One region of the Halalkalibaculum sp. DA384 genome, then DNA from elsewhere that is predicted to be linked to it. Evidence: riboswitches for the same ligand, from Rfam matches in the RefSeq annotation. Region 1 holds a riboswitch; each other region holds the start of a gene.

Region 1 (5,877 bases):
TCCGCGCTTTTTGGCACAACGGGAAACTGCTTTTTGGGAATGCGGTATTCATGGTGGGACAGTAGCTGATGGCAAACGCCAGACGTGAGAGGTGAGACGATTTTTTAAAGGTTAGTTCAATTTAGGAGATAAGTTACGGGCTATGTCAGGTGTTCACGCTTGGAAGAACCATGGGAAGTAAGCAAATTTTTAAATGTACTGGGAGTCTGTCGGACTTAGCTAAACCTATTGCAAAAGCGTCAGATTTGGTCATATTTTGTGCTCTTTTTCGGCAAATAGAACCACTGTTCCCCTCAAAAGAATCACAAAATCTGTCTCAAACTGAGACATTTTCGTAATGATTTTCTAAGTCCGACCGACAGACTCCTGGATGGTGTATTTATAAAGCGTCGACATTCTTAATGATTGGAAAAATGCGACCACTTAAAACCGGATATCGAGGGTAAGCTCCTCCTCTCCGCGCTGGACGGTAACGGTACCGGTTTCCCCTTCTTCGAGCCCGCCCAGAATCTTCATATATTCATAGATATCCTTCAGGGGCTGGCCATCCAGCTTTATGATTACATCTCCACTCCGGAGTCCGGCCCGCCCGGCTGGTCCACCGGCGTTGACCCCTGTAATTCGCATGCCGGTGCCGTCAAAGCCGTAATCCGGCGTTACGCCAAGGGTCACGCCCTTCATGCTAATCCCCTTCTGCTGTTCACTGGCCGGAACTTCCGTGAATGTAAGCTCGCTGCCAGGTTTGTCCAGCTGTTGTATCACGCGGCGCACATGCTCCAGCACCTTGTCCTGGCCGTCATAATTAATCTGCCCGGCGTCGTCAGTGGGGCGGTGGTAGTCGCCGTGGGTACCGGTGAAGTAGTGCAGTACGGGAATCTGCTTGTTATAGAAGCTGGTGTGGTCGCTGGCTCCCGTTCCATCTGCCGAAGTCTCGATCTGAAGCGAGTCGGTGTTGGCTTCTGCTATGAGTTGCTCCCACCGCTCAGCGGAGCCGGTGCCGAAAATGAGCAGTTTGTTATCCTGCAGTCGCCCGATCATATCGAGGTTGATCATCGCCTCGACCTGCTCTGGCGGTACCGGCAGCTGGTCGACAAAATGCTGCGATCCCAGCAGGCCGATCTCTTCCCCTGAAAATGCAACAAAGACCAGGCTTTTCCGGGGAGAATTAACCGAAAAGTACTGCGCCAGTTCAAGAATGCCCGCCGTGCCGGAGGCGTTGTCATCGGCTCCGTTGTGGATCTGGTTCCTTCGCCGGTTGGCGAGCGAGCCGTATCCTCCCGTGCCGAGGTGGTCATAATGGGCGCCGATGATCATGTAGGAATCTGGTTCTTTGCTTCCGTTTATGATTCCCACTACGTTCCGGGAGAGAAGAGGCCGTTCCCGCTGCCGGGAGGTATCCCCCCGGGGCGGATTGTGGAGATGGTCTGTGGTCACGGTGAAAGGCTGAAAGTAGGTATCGTCTTCGCCCAGTGGTGCAATCCCGAATTGATTGAAGGCATCGGCAATGTAGTTGGCTGCGATCGCTTCCCCGGCCGTGCCTGTTGCACGGCCCCGCAGCGAATCACTGGCAAGAAACTGGATATGGGTCCTGATATCGCCGGGTTCAATGGTGGCGGAAAGTCGTGCCCGGGGCGCTTCCGGGGACGACTGTTCCGGTCCGCATGAAATAAAAAAGAACATGAATGCCAGTAATACCGGGGTTCTACCGTTCATAGCAACAATTGAGTTAAGCAGTACCTGAAAATCGGGAATACAGCATGAAAGTTGCAACAGTAAATCACTTTGTTACAATATAAAATGATTGGCAAAGACCTTTGCAGAACCTGCTATTTTGTTGGGAGGGAGTTGTACTGTCGACCTTATTGAGCTTTTAACGGGAGTACAACTCCCTCAGAACGAAGAAGTGAGGGTTTTGCAAAACCCTCTGGTATTTATCTTTGAAAGATTTTCGAGTAGCATTATATTTACGGCACATACAAATACACACTCACAATGGTTGGGGGTGCTTGCAACAGCGGGCTGAGATCATACCCTAAGAACCTGAACCGGTTAACACCGGCGTAGGGAAACCTGGAGTTCCCATGCTTCAGCACTTCTTGCAAGTTTACCTCCTCCTCTTATAAACAAATAAGATGGAGGATTTTTTCATGTTTACTCACATCACACGTTTTGCAGCAGGAGCGGTATTCCTGTGTTTTATTCAATTTTTTAACCAGAATACGGCCTTGAGCCAGACTGTCGCGGGGGCTGTCATCGATGCCCGGTCCAGCGAGCCCCTCGCAGGGGCCCATGTTGTCCAGGAGGGCACCCAAAACGGGACCACAACAGCCGCGGACGGCAGTTTTAAGCTGCTCCTGGTCGATGGTGGATTAAAAAAAGTCACGGTTTCATTTGTTGGCTACAGGTCAAAATCGATTAATATTGAGGAGCGGGGAGGCGGCGATCTCCGCATTGCCCTTGTTCCGGAATCGGTGATGAGCAGCGAAGTGTTTGTTCGGGCGCTGCGGGTGGATGAGGCCTCACCGATGGCCTACGAAAATATCGAGCGCGAAGAGATCGAAAAGAGGAATCTCGGCCAGGATATCCCATACCTGGTCAGCTCCACCCCATCGGTGACGACCACGTCAGATGCCGGGACGGGGATCGGGTATACCGGCCTGCGTATTCGCGGCGTCGATCCCACGCGTATAAACGTCACGATTAATGGAATTCCGCTGAATGATGCGGAATCGCATGGAGTTTTTTGGGTTGACCTCCCTGATCTGGCTTCGTCGGTGGAAAATATCCAGATCCAGCGGGGAGTCGGCACTTCAACTCACGGCGCGGGAGCGTTCGGGGGCACGATGAATATCCAGACCTCGACGATGACCCCCGAGCCCTATGGGGAGGTCAATACCGGCTACGGCTCATTCAACACTCAAAAAATAAATGTACAGCTGGGTTCGGGCCTGATGGAAAACGGCTGGCAGTTTGAAGGTCGCCTCTCCAAAATCATCTCGGACGGGTATATCGACCGGGCGACGTCCGACCTGAAATCGATCTACCTGAGCGGTTCCCGGAATGGTGAGCGAAGTCTGCTCAAGGTCGATGTGCTCTCCGGCGTAGAGGAAACCTATCAGGCGTGGAATGGCGTGCCGGAACCGGTGTTGAACGGGAATTCAGATCAGCTTGAAAGGTATATAACCAGTCTCGGCATAGCCGGGGAAAAGGCTGTACATTTTCGCAACAACGTGGGCAACCGGCAGTTCAACGAGTTTACCTACGAGGACCAAACCGACAACTACCAGCAGGATCACTACCAGGTCCACTATTCATACCAGCTGGCGGACCGCTGGAATGCCAACGCCTCGCTTCACTACACCTACGGCCGGGGCTATTACGAGGAGTTTCGCGATGAAGATGACCTCGCAACCTACGGTATCGGGCCGATTCAGATCGGCGGCCAGACCATCACCCAAAGTGACCTGGTACGCCGGCGGTGGCTGGATAATCACTTCTACGGGATTGTCTTTTCCACCGATTACCGGGTTGCGGATCGCTGGTCGGTAACACTGGGCGGGGGATACAATGAGTATGACGGCGACCATTTTGGCGAGGTGATCTGGGCGCGCTACGCCGGCGACAGCCGTATCGAGGAAACCTATTATAACAACAACGGGTTTAAAACCGACTTCAACATCTATGGTAAAGGTCAATACTATTTTACGGAAACACTGAGCGGTTTCCTGGACCTGCAGTTCCGTGAAATAACCTATGATTTTCTGGGCAAGGATACCCAGACTTCGGGGGGATCCGAGCAGATTCTTGATGTGCGACAGAGCGACCGGCTTGGCTTCCTGAATCCCAAACTCGGGTTGGTCTACCGGGTGGATGACCGGCAGCGGGTATACGCATCGTTCAGTGTGGCCAACCGCGAGCCTACGCGCGAAGAGTATGTCAACTCCACGCCGGAAAGTCGCCCCAGCCATGAAACGCTCTATGACTGGGAGCTGGGCTACCGCGCCTCATTCAGCACGTTTTTTGGAGCGGTCAACCTGTATTATATGAACTACAGGAACCAGCTTGCATTGACAGGCGAAATCAACGATGTGGGTGCCAGCATCCGTCAGAATGTCCCTGAAAGTTACCGAGCAGGTGTTGAGCTGCAGGTGGGCACAAAACTGTACCGGGGACTTGAGTGGTCCGGGAATGCCACCTTCAGCCGCAACAGGATTGAAAATTATACCTACTACCTGGGCGGACAGGAGGTGGCAACCTATGAAAATACAGCTCTTTCATTTTCTCCGGCTGTTATCGGAAATTCGGTATTCGGTTTTACCGAAGACCAGTTTTCTGCGGAACTGATCAGTAAATATGTGTCACGCCAGTACCTCGACAATACCGAGACCAAAAGCCGGTCGCTGGATCCCTACGTTTTGCATGATGTCAGGTTGGGATACCGCTTTGCCGACATTCCCTTTGCCCGGGCCGTGCAGTTAACACTCCAGATTAACAATCTGCTGAGTGAAAAATACGAGACCAACGGTTATACTTTCGGATGGGTGGCAGGAGAAGAGGAGCAGCACTTTAATTATTATTATCCGCAGGCAGGGCGCAATGCGATGTTGCAGGTTAAGATGGAGTTTTAAGTTTTGAGAAGGGGGATGGTGACACCCGGTTCACGTTTCCTGCAGTCTTTGTTACTCCTGCTTGGCGCTGGAAACCACGGAGAGTTCATCGTCCTCCTTCGATTTCGTTCTTCTTGTCCTTCGTGCATCGATAACCTGGATCAGGATAGCTCCCGCGATAATTAAAATACAGGCGATAATTTCGAAGAGCGAGGGATTCTGACCGACGGACAGCCAGGCGATGAGGAGGGCGGCGATAGGGACGAGATTCCCGTAGATTACCACCTGCGTGGGTCCAAGAGAGCGGAGGGCCCGAACTTTGACCCACTGCCCTACGCCCACCCCCACAGCCCCTCCGGCAAGGATGGCAATCCAGGTCCACATGCCCAGGTTAAGCCAGGGCTCCTGAATCAGTGAGGGAGATGCAATAAACAGATAGAGGCTGCCCCCGATGAGCGTCCGCATGGCAACCATGCTGATGGACCCGTATTTACGCGCCAGGGGCTTGATCAGGTGAAGTTCCACCACCGTCAATATCAGGGCGATACAGAGAAGAAGATCGCCGAGCCAGTAGCCCTCCACCATTAGTCCGTCGTAGGCAAGGGTAACGGTCCCCAGCCCCGCCAGGGTAACCCCCGCTATGCCGGATTTCCCCATGTTTTCTGTACTCAACAGGTATCCGAAACCGGTGCTGATAGCGGGTCCAAGGGCAAGCCAGATAGAAGCCCGTGCGCCATGGGTAAGGCCCAGTCCCTCGATACCGAGCCAGGGAGCCAGGGTGGCCCCGAATACAGAAACCAGCAGTAGCCGAAACCAGTCTCCTTTTTCAATCTGCGGGAAAAAACGGAACGGTTTATCTGCTACCTTGGCATCATAATAGCACTGGGTATAGAGAACGCTCAGCATCGCCACCCCGCCCATAAAAAAACGGGAGACGCTAAAGGAGATGGGAGCCATCTCCTTTAGCGCCACTTCGGCCAGGATAAAGTTGGCTCCCCATAGAAACGTAAACAGTAAAAGAATACCGTGATGAGATATAGCCTCACCAGAGGTGGTGTTGGTATCTTGTTCTACTTTTTTAATAGGACGTCAGGATGCTGATTCTATCGTAAAAGGCACTTTAATCGTACTCCAGTGTACTACCGCAGTGCCGGAGTCACTGGTAACATCCTCAAAGTAAAACATCAGTTGTTCTATGTGATGAGCCTCTTCCGGGGAAACCTTCACGCGAAGGGCATCCTCACTGCTGTCATAATCGAATGCACCCCAC
Region 2 (5,877 bases), on a different contig from region 1:
TTGTTAAGATGTTGACGGAGCCGATCCATATCCTGTTGCATGGTTCGGTCGCGCGTCATCTGCTGGTCTTGTTGCATCTGATTGCATCGCTCGGCGGCATTCTTCATGGTGCCGAGGGTCATCTGCATCTGTTCATTGAACCGGTGCATCATTTGGTACTGGTTTCTGGTCTGCTCATCCTGAACCTGCTGCATACGACGATTCATCTCCTGGTTCATTGTATGAGTCCGCTCCATAAGCTGATTCATCTTTTGCATCATCTGGTTCATCTGCTGCATTTGTTGCTGCATCTGCTGTTGCTGCCCGGGTTGTTGGGCATATGCGGACGTAAAACTGCCCAGCATCAATGCTATTAATAAGACACGTAAGCGTTTCATAGCTCATTGTATTTAGTTGGAGTTTATTTAACGGTTAAAATTTCCTCAAATAACTGGTCACAAGAAGTGCTGAGTTCCTTTAGACAACATGTGGTTTAAACACGCTGCAAGTTGTAGAGCAAACCCTTACAGCCTGGAACCTTTCCATCATTATTCTCCGAATATTCATTAATACCAGCCCGTGTTGTTTAAATAATCCTCGCGATAGATCAACGCTTAGGAGTTCAGGTAATGCAAGCTTACCGATTGTATGGATTTTGCAGCCGTATGGGATTCCCATTCTCGTCGATAACTTCCAAATCATACCGAATGACAATGTGTGTACCTACCGGAGCCTGATAATACAGGTACCAGGCCGCTGCCTCGGAGGTGCCGATACAGCCGTTGGAAGAGGGGGTACCCAGGGTTTCGATGTTGGTGGTGGGATGGATAAGCTGGCCATAGCGCAGACCGTTTATTTCGGGTTCCAGCCACGGCACGTTGGGCAACGCGGTCTCTACGCCATCGTCCCGACGGGTGACGTGGTAGGGGTGATTGTTGACGGGATTGATAAAGGCGGGTTCTTTTACGTGCCGGATGATGGTTCCCTCACCGGTATGGGTGCGCAGATCGACAACTCTGCCGGCCATGGCCAGGTACTTATGCTCATTGCTGCCCACGCGCACCGGGAATTCATGGATCACGCTGTCATTTTGCCAAATACGGAGTTTGAATTCAGGTATGTTCAGATCAAGCCAGGTCTGTTCGAAAAGCAGTTTAAGGCTGTCCACCGCTGAGGAGTCAGGAATAACAAGAAATTGACCCGGTGTGAAGATTGGTAGTTCTTTCGGATTCAGGCTGGTAATTCCCCGCTCCTTTAAGTCATAATAATCGGTAGCCGCCAGTGAATCGATCACCCAGGGATTATTGCGAATGATCAAGTGCTCGGAAATCGGATAGGTGAGCAAAGAGTCATACCGGAATATGATATTGTCCATCACCTTAAAATAGTCCTTGACCTTTACCGTATCCTTAAAAAAGTGGAGGGGCTGAAAGTTGCTTGAAGAAGTCTTGATTCCGGAAATATTCTCAAAAGAAACTGCGGGTTCTTTTTCGTTGTAGAAAATCAGAAGAAGCGTAGCCGTTACTAACAGAAAAAATATGTTTCGGAATGTTGTCATGTGTATGGATCTATCTATATGATTGATTTCATATCAGAGATATATCATTAATTGGTTTCCCTGGTATTGCAGACGTTTCGCAAACCACCCCATCCTCTGATATCGGTTTCTCATCTGCTCATCCTGAACTCGATGAATGCGTAAATTCTTTTCCCACTTCATCAAGTGGTACATAAACAACAAAACAGTTAAGCGGTTCATAACTTTATGTTTATTGGTGTTTATCTTGCTGGTTAAAATTCCTCAATATTTTGATATCAAGAAGTGCTTATTTTATTGACAAGGCGTGTGATATAAATCCTTGGAATTTTGTAAAGTGAACTATTACCTGCGGGGCTCTTACTTGTATCACTTTCTGGACACCATTGGCCGTGGAAAACTTCATAGTTCGACTGGACTCTGACCAAATGGGATTTTTAAGTCTATCCAATCATGTGCCTATGCATTTGGATGTGGTAGTAAACCACTCAATGAAAAATCCTTCTCTTCTATTTTGATAAGGCTGTCTAAACAAAACAACGCATTATTTTGATTTGTTTGTGTAGGTGAAAGTTGTACACTGGTTGACGAAAAAACATTACAAATAGGTTTATCGGCAGGTTCTATATTTTTAATAGTTCTTAAAGAGAGTCTTTGAAATATTGAGTTTGCACAGTCGTGAGTGGCACTACGGTGTTGCTGACGGCAACCCCTGAATTAATGGCCGAGGGTTTCTTTTCGGAATCTTCCAGTTAATGGAAATTCCAAAAAGTGTGCAACGGTCTACCTTTGTCGGTGCTTGAATGGTGCCGGCATTGAAAGCCAGTGGTTGAGGGTGTTCCTTAAATGGAACTGAGAGTATACCCCTTGAACTTGACCCGGGTAATACCGGCGCAAGGAAACCGTTGGCTTTTTTGATTTGAACTCCAATATATACCGCAATTCGGTGGCTATATCTTCTCCCGTTCCTCTAGACATTATAGAGTCCAATTTACAAATAGCAACCGATCTTGCGACTACCTCTGTACCGATTGTTTCTCCCGGTCTAGATGCCACCGACATCCAGAAAAAACTAACAGAACAAGCCTTTGAGTGTGCCTCCCACATCATTGTTTGTGATGGCCCCAGGTTTGTGGGATTGATACGAATTGAAGATCTGTATTCCGCTGGTGATCACTTGACGGCAAGAGATATTATGGATGAGGAGCCCCCGACGATTAGACCGGGAATAGACCAGGAAGTGGCGGCATGGACCGCAGTGCACCATAAAGAATCGGCCCTGGCGGTGGTAAACAAAGAGGGAGAATTTATCGGCTTGATTCCGCCTTATCTTCTACTACAAGTCCTGCTAAAAGAGCACGAAGAGGATTTGAGCCGGGTGGGTGGATTCTTGCAGGATACGAACAAAGCACGAACCGCACTGCAGGAACCAATTTTCAAGCGCTTTTGGCACCGGCTGCCCTGGTTGTTACTTGGGCTTTTGGGAGCGTTTATTGCCGCCAAGGTGGTGAGTGGATTTGAGTCCCGGCTTCAGGAAGAGTTAACCATTGCCTTTTTTATTCCAGGAATTGTATACCTGGCAGACGCAGTGGGTACGCAAACGGAAACAATTATTGTACGTGGGCTTTCTGTGGGAGTGGCCATCAAGAATGTGCTCTGGCAAGAGTTGCTCACCGGCATAACCATAGGGATTGTATTGGCAGCGATTTCATATCCATTTCTCCTTTGGAACTGGAATGACCCACAGCTGGCGTTTGGAACGAGTCTGTCTCTGCTGGCCGCCTGTTCTACGGCCACATTGGTTGCCATGGTACTGCCGGTTCTGTTCAACCTGTTTGATATCGATCCGGCCTTTGGAAGTGGCCCCATCGCAACCGTCATCCAGGACGTGCTGTCTATCCTGACCTACTTTTTTATCACCACGGCCATCATGTTCTGAATAGCTATCGGACGGCACCCCACCCTCAACCTCCAACGCCAGGCCATTACAAGGAAGTTTCGCCTGAATATCCTGTGTAGGAAAACCCCTCTCAACCATTTGGTAGAAGCACCTATAGGGTTGGTGACTCGTTTTAAGGAAGTTAAAGTTATTAATGCGCAGCTTGATGCACTAATAGATTAACTCTCAACGGATAAAACAGTCATGTTTGAGAATCGAAAAGAGGCAGGTATAGAGCTGGGCAAGGCGCTCAAAAAATATAAACCGGCAAGGCCTGTCGTGTTGGCTATTCCTCGCGGCGGAGTGGAGGTAGGGTATTATGTGGCACGAGCCTTGGAATGCGACTTTGATGTAATCATCACCCGTAAACTCGGCTATCCTCAACAGCCCGAAGCTGCCTTTGGAGCACTTGCAGAGGATGGAAGCCTGTACCTTGACCCGTGGTCAAACCAATATCTTACCAGGGATATCATTGCCAAAGTTCAGGCAAAAGAAAATAAAGAAATTCAACGACGTGTTTTTGAGTACCGCAATGGAAAGGAACTGCCCAACCTGAGGAATCGTGTGGTCATCCTGGTGGATGACGGTATTGCCACTGGAGCGACCATTTTTGCTGCTCTTAGAATGTGTCGTAAGCACCAACCCAGAAAGATTGTAATAGCAGCTCCGGTTTCGGGACTAACCAGGCTCACTGCACTTGAGACCGAAGCAGATGACGTAGTTATACTGGATAAATATCAACATCTGGCAGCCGTTTCACAGGGATATCGTAATTTTACGAACCTTAGTGATGAAGATGTGCAACGCTACCTGAGTAATTGGCGTAATCAAACGATAAAATCTTCTCCAGCCTAATTGGCAGGGATTTCCCTTACATGAGCTAGAAGAACATTTCTTACATACCGTTTGGTTTCAAAGCCTATACCCATCTGTGGTTTCCTATCGTAATTTATTTGAGTAATGAATTTAACAAGGAGAACATTATGGCTTACAAAAAACTACTTTTTCAGACGTCAGCCAGGGAGAAACTCCTGAAAGGGGCTACCACTCTTTATGATGCCGTTCGCGTAACCCTGGGTCCGAAATCCAAATCAGTGTTAATTGGCAAAAAATGGGGAAAACCGCTCGTATGTAATGATGGCGTAACCATCGCGAAAGAAATTGACCTGAAAGACCCCGAAGAAAATCTGGGGGCACAGGTATTGAAAGAAGCTGCCGAGCGTACCGGTGACCTGGTGGGGGATGGGACCTCTACATCAACAATTTTGGCTTATACTATTTTTGCCGAGGGACTCAAAAATGTGGCCGCCCGGGCTAGTGCTATCGAGTTGAAGAGAGGATTGGACCGGGGATTAGCCGTTGCTGTTGAGGCATTAAAAGAAATTTCCAGACCGGTAAAAACACACAAGGAAAAACAGCAGGTAGCCACCATATCGGCACATAATGATACTGCAATTGGAGATCTTGTAGCGGAGGCTATCGACAAAATTGGGCCTGAAGGAGTGATTACGGTGGAGGAGGCCAAAGGTACGGAGACCCAGGTTGAAGTCGTAGAGGGCATGCAGTTCGACCGTGGCTATCTTTCCCCATACTTTGTAACAGACGCTGAGAAGATGGAAGTTGAAATAGAGAATCCCCGAATTCTGCTGTATGACAAAAAGATCAGCAATCTTAAAGATCTGCTTCCCATGTTGGAAGAGATGGCCAAACAGCAGACCGGGCTTGTGGTGATCGCTGAAGATGTGGATGGGGAAGCCCTGGCCAGCCTCGTGGTGAATCGAATCCGGGGTGTCCTATCCTGCGTGGCCATTAAAGCGCCGGGCTTTGGGGACCGCCGGACGGCCATGCTCCAGGATATCGCGCTGCTTACCGGCGGGCAGTTGATATCGGAATCGCTGGGCATGAAGCTTGAGAATATTACTACGGAGATGCTGGGCTCGGCACAACGCATTCTGGTGGACAAAGATACGACAACGGTTATCGGCGGAGGGGGAGATAAAGGGGTCATCGAAGGGCGATGCAACGAGCTTCGCAGGCAAATCGAGAAATCGGATTCCGACTACGACAAGGAGAAGCTGCAGGAACGACTGGCCAAACTCTCGGGCGGTGTCGCGGTCATCCGGGTGGGGGCACCTTCCGAAACCGAGCTCAAAAGCCGGAAAGAGGCTTTCGAAGATGCCATCAGCGCCACCAAGGCGGCCATTGAAGAGGGTATCGTGCCGGGTGCCGGCCTCGCCTTGCTGAGAACAGCCAATGCCGTTGAGGGAGAAGCCAAAAAGGCCGAGGGAGATGAAAAAACCGGTATCCTGATATTGCGTCGAGGGCTTGAAGCACCCGCCCGGCAGATCGCAGAAAATTCGGGAGTCGATGACGGGGTAATCGTTGAGAAGATGATGGCCGGGGATGGGAACTATGGTTTTGA
Region 3 (5,877 bases), on a different contig from region 1:
CAGAGAATCACCCTGGCTTCCTGCAGGGGACCCTCGCATTCAAACTGTTCTTCCTGCGGATCCCAAACGGCCATCTGGTCAAGTGGAATACCGAGGTCGTAAGCTGTATTGCGCCCCAGGTGCTGGTCGGGCAAAAACAGGATGCGCTCTTTCTGCTTGAACGCCCACTTGATGATATCTTTGGCATTCGAGGATGTGGTAGTTGATCCCCCGTTGCGGCCTACAAAAGCCTTGATGGCAGCGGTTGAATTTACGTAGGTCAGCGGCAGAATGGTGTCACCAAAAGTCTCCTGCATGACATTCCACCCGCGCTCGGTCTGGTCGATATTGGCCATGTCGGCCATGGAGCAGCCGGCCCGCATATCGGGCAGGATTACCTTTTGGTGGTCGTCGGTCAGCATATCAGCCGTTTCCGCCATAAAATGGACGCCGCAGAAGATAATATATTCTGCTTCCTTGTTCTGGCCCGAGATTTGAGCCAGTTTAAGAGAGTCGCCCCGCGCATCCGAAAACTGGATCACTTCATCCTTCTGATAATGGTGGCCCGGCATGAAAAGCCGGTTTCCGAACTTCTGCTTGATTTCGCGGATGCGTTGCGCCATTTCAGGCTCTTTCATCTCGCGATAGCGTTCCGGCAGGCTTACCTGTTCATCTTGCTGTAAAAAATCTAGCGTTTCCATAGTGCTGATCTTGTTTGTATGGGCTGTATTGTCGTCATCCCGTACGTTGAAACAAATTCAATGATCTTATCTCTGTAAAAAGTCATTTTCTCACACAACTCTCTATGTCCGGGATATGCAATGTAAGATAACTAATCATTCAAATTAAAGCTGATATCCAGTGCGGTTACCGAATGGGTCAGTGACCCCATCGAAATATAATCGACGCCGGTGTCACGATAGTCTCCGATGGTATCGATGGTGATACCGCCCGAGATTTCCGTGATAATGTGATCCGGCACCAGTTCAACAAGCTGTTTCACTTCCGGGGGCGCCTGGTTGTCAAACATAATGATATCAGCGCCCGATTCAACACTCTCCAACACCTGATCCCGCGTTTCCGTTTCCACCTCGATTCGCACCATCAGCCCCAGTTCATTGCGCAACTGACTGACTGCCCTACTTATACCGCCGGCGGCCTTGATATGGTTGTCCTTGAGCATCACGCCGTCGTCCAGGCGATAGCGGTGATTGTACCCGCCGCCGCAGCGTACCGCATATTTTTGCAGCATCCGGAGGCCGGGCAGGGTCTTCCGTGTATCGCACACGCGGGTGTGGGAGCTGTGCAATGCCTCTACCGCCCGTTTGGTGCCCGTGGCGATACCGCTCATGTGCTGCAGCAGGTTCAGGATCACCCGTTCGCCACTCAGCAAGGGCGCTGTTGGGCCTTCCGCTTCCGCAATCTCCTCTCCCTGCTCTATGCGGTCGCCGTCCTGCTGGTACAGGTCTACTTCAATACGCTCATCCAGCAGGCGGTAGGTTTCCGTGATTATGTCAAGTCCGGCCAGTACTCCATCCGCTTTCGCCGTAAAAAATCCCGTTGAAATGTGATCCGGTGCAAAAAAGCTACTGGTCAAATCACCCATTCCCAGGTCCTCTTCCAGGGCTTCTGCTATGATATCCCGAAGTTTAAGCTTTTCCACAAATGGTAAGAAGTATTATCAGTAAGTCAGCGGACTTACCTGTTTCTTTCTGAGGTTAAATCCATATATTTAAGTTCTAATAATAAGCATTTTCAACGAGTTAACTAAGTCGGATGATTTATTTGGATTATGCCGCCACCACCCCGATGAGCGACCGTGCCATTGAGGTGTACCGGGAGGTAGCAAAAAAACATTTCGGCAATTCGAGCAGCCTGCACGATTTCGGCTCCACGGCCCAGCAGATTCTGGACCAGGCGCGGCAGACGATCGGGGATATGGTCAACGCCGAATCCCGCGGTATTTACTTTACGGGAGGAGGCAGCGATTCCAATGAGCTGGCGATTCAATCTCTTGTAAAGGGAAACACAGACGGGAGCGGACACCTGCTGACCACGCGGGGAGAGCACTCTTCCGTGCGCAACGTATTTGCGCTCCTGGAAGAACAGGGCTACGATGTGGAATATATACCGGTGGATCAAAAAGGACGGGTGAAGCTCTCTGCCCTGGAAAGTATGCTCCGCAAAGACACGATCCTGGTGTCAGTGCATCACGGCAACTCCGAGATCGGGACAATACAGGACCTGCGGTCGATCGGCAAGCTGCTGGATCAACGCGACATCCTGTTTCACAGCGACTGCGTGCAGACCTTTGGCAAGATCCCGGTGGATGTGAAAGCCTGCCATCTGGACAGTATCTCCATTTCTGCTCACAAGATATACGGCCCCAAAGGTGTGGGAGCCGCTTACGTCAGGCCTGCTTTGAGCTGGAAGCCGGTGATCCCGGGAACAACGCAGGAAAAAGGCTTTGCTTCGGGAACAGTGAACGTGCCGGGCGTTGGAGCTTTTATGGCTGCTGCCCGTGATATAGCCAGGCAGCGGGAAGATGAGCTGGAACGGGAACGAACCCTGCGCAACCAGTTCCTGGATCTGCTGATGGAAAGTGAATTCGATGTTACCCTGGAGGGCGACCCTGAAAACAGCCTTCCCAATATTATTGGGCTGCGTATTCACGGCATGGAGGGGCAGTACGCCATGATCGAGTGCAACCGCTACGGACTGGCAATTTCGACCGGCAGCGCCTGTTCGGTGGGCTCGGAAAAACCGGCGGCCAGCATGGTGGCCCTGGGGCGTGATGAGCAGGAGGCACGAGAGTTCATCCGTATTTCGTTAGGCAAGCAGACAACGGAAGAGGAGATCTCAGAAGCATTTAATATCCTGGAAAAGGTATTGACCAGGCATTTTAGTATGATTAAGCTTTAACGAATCTTAAACCAGATAACGATTTATGAAACGTTTACTACAAATCCTCTCGTTTTCGACTTTTATTTTCTTGTTAACCGCGGCGGGATCCTTTGCCCAGGAGTCCGACAGTGAAGCCGATATCGTACTGACCGAGTACAGCGACTACCAATGCCCGGCCTGCGCCTATTACCATCCGGTTGTTGAAAAACTAAAAGAGGAGTTCGGGGATAAACTGAAGGTGGAATACCGTTACTTTCCGCTGAACAGCCATCAGTTTGCGGCACTGGCCGCCCGTGCAGCCGAGGCAGCCGGGAACCAGGGGCAGTTCAAGGCGATGCATGATATGCTGTTCGAGAACCAGGACAACTGGTCGAGTTCTGGGAATCCACAGTCGATTTTTATTGGATATGCAAAGGAACTGGGACTGGATGTCCAGCAGTTTCAAAGTGACCTGAATGCTGCAGAAACGCAAAAAAAAGTGATGGAACAGAAGCAGGAAGGAGTCAATATGGGGGTGAACTCAACGCCCACATTTTTTATCAACGGCATCAAGGTACAGCAGCTTCCACGTTCATACGATCAGTTTAAATCTCTCCTGGAAAGCCAGATGTCGGAGGATGCGTAATCTGTAACGAGTAATAAGTGAGGAGTAACGCTGCTTCTACTGCGCATCACGGGTTACTCTTTACTCGTTACCCGTCACGCATCAATAAGTTAAATGCAGACAGTTAATCCGGAAATTAATGCTTTTGAATAAGGCACGGCCCTTCTTCACCGTTTGCATAGCGTAGTGTTTTTCGGTAATATCATCTTGTTCACTTAGTGACCGCTGTTTGTCGTTAGGAGTGCTTTTTCGCGCAGGCGAAAGGGCTGAGATAAGATCCTCAACACTTGACCTGGTTAGTACCAGCGGAGGGAAACGACACCTCAACTTCAGCCCATCTTCTGCCGGTAAACAGCACTAAATAAAATCACTGCTGTTTATCCATGGAAAAAACACCAGCCAAGACGTATGCCCGGGCACTGACCATCGCGACATCTGACAGCGGGGGCGGTGCGGGGATCCAGGCCGATCTTAAAGCCTTTGCTGCGATGGGGTGTTACGGCATGTCGGTACTGGCCGCCCTGACCGCCCAGAATACCACTGACGTCACCGGTATCCACGCCTTGCCGCCCGACTTTGTGGCCCTGCAGATCGATACTGTTATCAGTGATCTGGGCGTAGATGCTGTAAAAATAGGCATGCTGTTCAACACTCCTGTCATGGAAACAGTTGCGGATCGCCTGGAAACTCATGCTGTTGACAACATAGTGCTTGATCCCGTCATGGTGGCCAAGAGCGGGGCCAGGCTTATTGAAGATGATGCAATTGAAACGTTAAAAGAGCGCCTGTTCCCGCTGAGTACGAATATTACGCCCAACCTGCCGGAGGCAGAGACCCTGCTGGATATCCAAATTGAAGACCGCTCACAGATGGAATCGGCTGCCCGGAAATTGCTGGAGCTTGGGCCCCGCTCCGTACTGCTGAAAGGCGGGCACTTCAGCGACGAGAAAAGCATCGATTGTTTGGTACTGAACGAGAAAGACACCAGCGGCCGGGAGGTGTACTGGTTCCAGGCAGAACGAGTTCATACGCCGAATACCCACGGCACCGGCTGTACCCTTTCGTCAGCCATTGCGGCGGGACTCGCAAAAGGGAAGCCGCTTCCTGAGGCTGTTCAGGACGCCAAAGAGTATATCTCCGGTGCCATAAGAGCAGGCAGCGAATACAGCATAGGCGAAGGTCACGGCCCGCTGCACCATTTTTATCAGTGGTGGCAGTAACGAAAATATAAACTACCTCCATAACTAACTGTTGAAAAGTAAATCCAGATCACAGAATGAAATTCACCGACGAGCTCTGGTCAACTATTGAACCGATGTACGACGCCATCCTTGAACTGCCGTTTATCCGGGAACTGACCGATGGGACACTACCCGAAGATATATTCCTGTTCTACCTGAAGCAGGATACCCTGTACCTGGCGGACTTTTCGAGGGCGCTCTCCCTGGCCGGCGTTCGCTGTGATTCCACAACCCAGATGTACGACTTTTTCAAGTTTGCCAGCGAGGCGGTGGTCGTAGAGCGGCAGCTGCACCAGAATTTTTACGAGCAGTACGGAACGGAGATGAACCCCAAAAAATCTCCCTCCTGCTTTTCATATACCAACTTTCTGCTTTCAACAGCAGCTACAAAAGATAATGTCGTAAATATAGCCGCCTTGCTCCCCTGCTTTTGGATATACCGGGAAGTGGGACTGGAGATCTACGAAAATGCAGCCGAAGAGAATCCCTACCAGGACTGGATCGATACCTACGCGGGAGAAGAGTTCAACAAGAGCGTGGATCGCGCTATTGAGATCACCGACGAGGTAGCGGAGCGTGAATCCAAAGAGCGACTGGAAGAGATGACCGAGGCGTTTGTCAAGTCCACCGAGCTGGAGTGGATGTTCTGGGAGAGCGCCTATCGCAGGGAGCAGTGGCCGTTGCGGGAGGTGTTGGAGGAGGCAGAATAGGCAGTATCAAGCCGAATTAGTGCGTTGAAAGTAAGGCACAACGCCCTGTAAACACCGAGACAGAATACAAATAAAGATTCCAAAATATGAAAATCGGCATTATCGGCGGCGGTATTATCGGACTCAGTATCGGCTGGCAGCTGCTCCGGCGGGGAGCCGAAGTCACGCTGTTTGAGAAGGGCACCGTCGGGCAGGAGGCCAGCCGGGCGGCAGCGGGGATGCTGGCTCCCTACGCAGAAGTGGGGTTCGAGGAGATCGAGCTGATGAAGCTGGGGCAGGAGAGTCTGCGCCTGTACCCGCGCTTTTTGGAGGAGCTGGCCGAAGATGTTGAAAATGTTCCTGAATTCGACCGGTGCGGAACCATGCTGGTGGGCGTCGACCGCGATGATACCGAGCACCTGCAACGACTATACAATTTCAGGGAAGAGCTATCATTGAC

What was found. Region 1 has a riboswitch for thiamine pyrophosphate ahead of ACG2E4_RS01400 (TonB-dependent receptor). Riboswitches for the same ligand answer to the same signal wherever they lie in the genome.
Region 2: it holds a riboswitch for thiamine pyrophosphate, as region 1 does, so the genes downstream of both, ACG2E4_RS09560 (magnesium transporter) here and ACG2E4_RS01400 (TonB-dependent receptor) in region 1, are expected to answer to the same signal.
Region 3: it holds a riboswitch for thiamine pyrophosphate, as region 1 does, so the genes downstream of both, thiD (bifunctional hydroxymethylpyrimidine kinase/phosphomethylpyrimidine kinase) here and ACG2E4_RS01400 (TonB-dependent receptor) in region 1, are expected to answer to the same signal.

What each region holds. Positions count from the first base shown of each region.
Region 1 covers NZ_JBINJE010000001.1:350,793-356,669, reverse strand. The annotation lists gene ACG2E4_RS01410 (M14 family metallopeptidase) at 1-65, shown strand, start outside; gene ACG2E4_RS01405 (M28 family peptidase) at 424-1,713, opposite strand; TPP riboswitch at 1,989-2,084, shown strand; gene ACG2E4_RS01400 (TonB-dependent receptor) at 2,226-4,628, shown strand; gene ACG2E4_RS01395 (DMT family transporter) at 4,680-5,621, opposite strand; gene ACG2E4_RS01390 (DUF2911 domain-containing protein) at 5,697-5,877, opposite strand, start outside.
Region 2 covers NZ_JBINJE010000013.1:79,259-85,135, reverse strand. The annotation lists gene ACG2E4_RS09570 (hypothetical protein) at 1-377, opposite strand, end outside; gene ACG2E4_RS09565 (L,D-transpeptidase) at 617-1,537, opposite strand; TPP riboswitch at 2,338-2,433, shown strand; gene ACG2E4_RS09560 (magnesium transporter) at 2,436-3,455, shown strand; gene ACG2E4_RS09555 (phosphoribosyltransferase) at 3,660-4,310, shown strand; gene groL (chaperonin GroEL) at 4,439-5,877, shown strand, end outside.
Region 3 covers NZ_JBINJE010000003.1:249,266-255,142, reverse strand. The annotation lists gene nadA (quinolinate synthase NadA) at 1-680, opposite strand, end outside; gene nadC (carboxylating nicotinate-nucleotide diphosphorylase) at 812-1,642, opposite strand; gene ACG2E4_RS03505 (IscS subfamily cysteine desulfurase) at 1,756-2,901, shown strand; gene ACG2E4_RS03500 (DsbA family protein) at 2,927-3,508, shown strand; TPP riboswitch at 3,715-3,818, shown strand; gene thiD (bifunctional hydroxymethylpyrimidine kinase/phosphomethylpyrimidine kinase) at 3,871-4,707, shown strand; gene tenA (thiaminase II) at 4,764-5,438, shown strand; gene thiO (glycine oxidase ThiO) at 5,525-5,877, shown strand, end outside.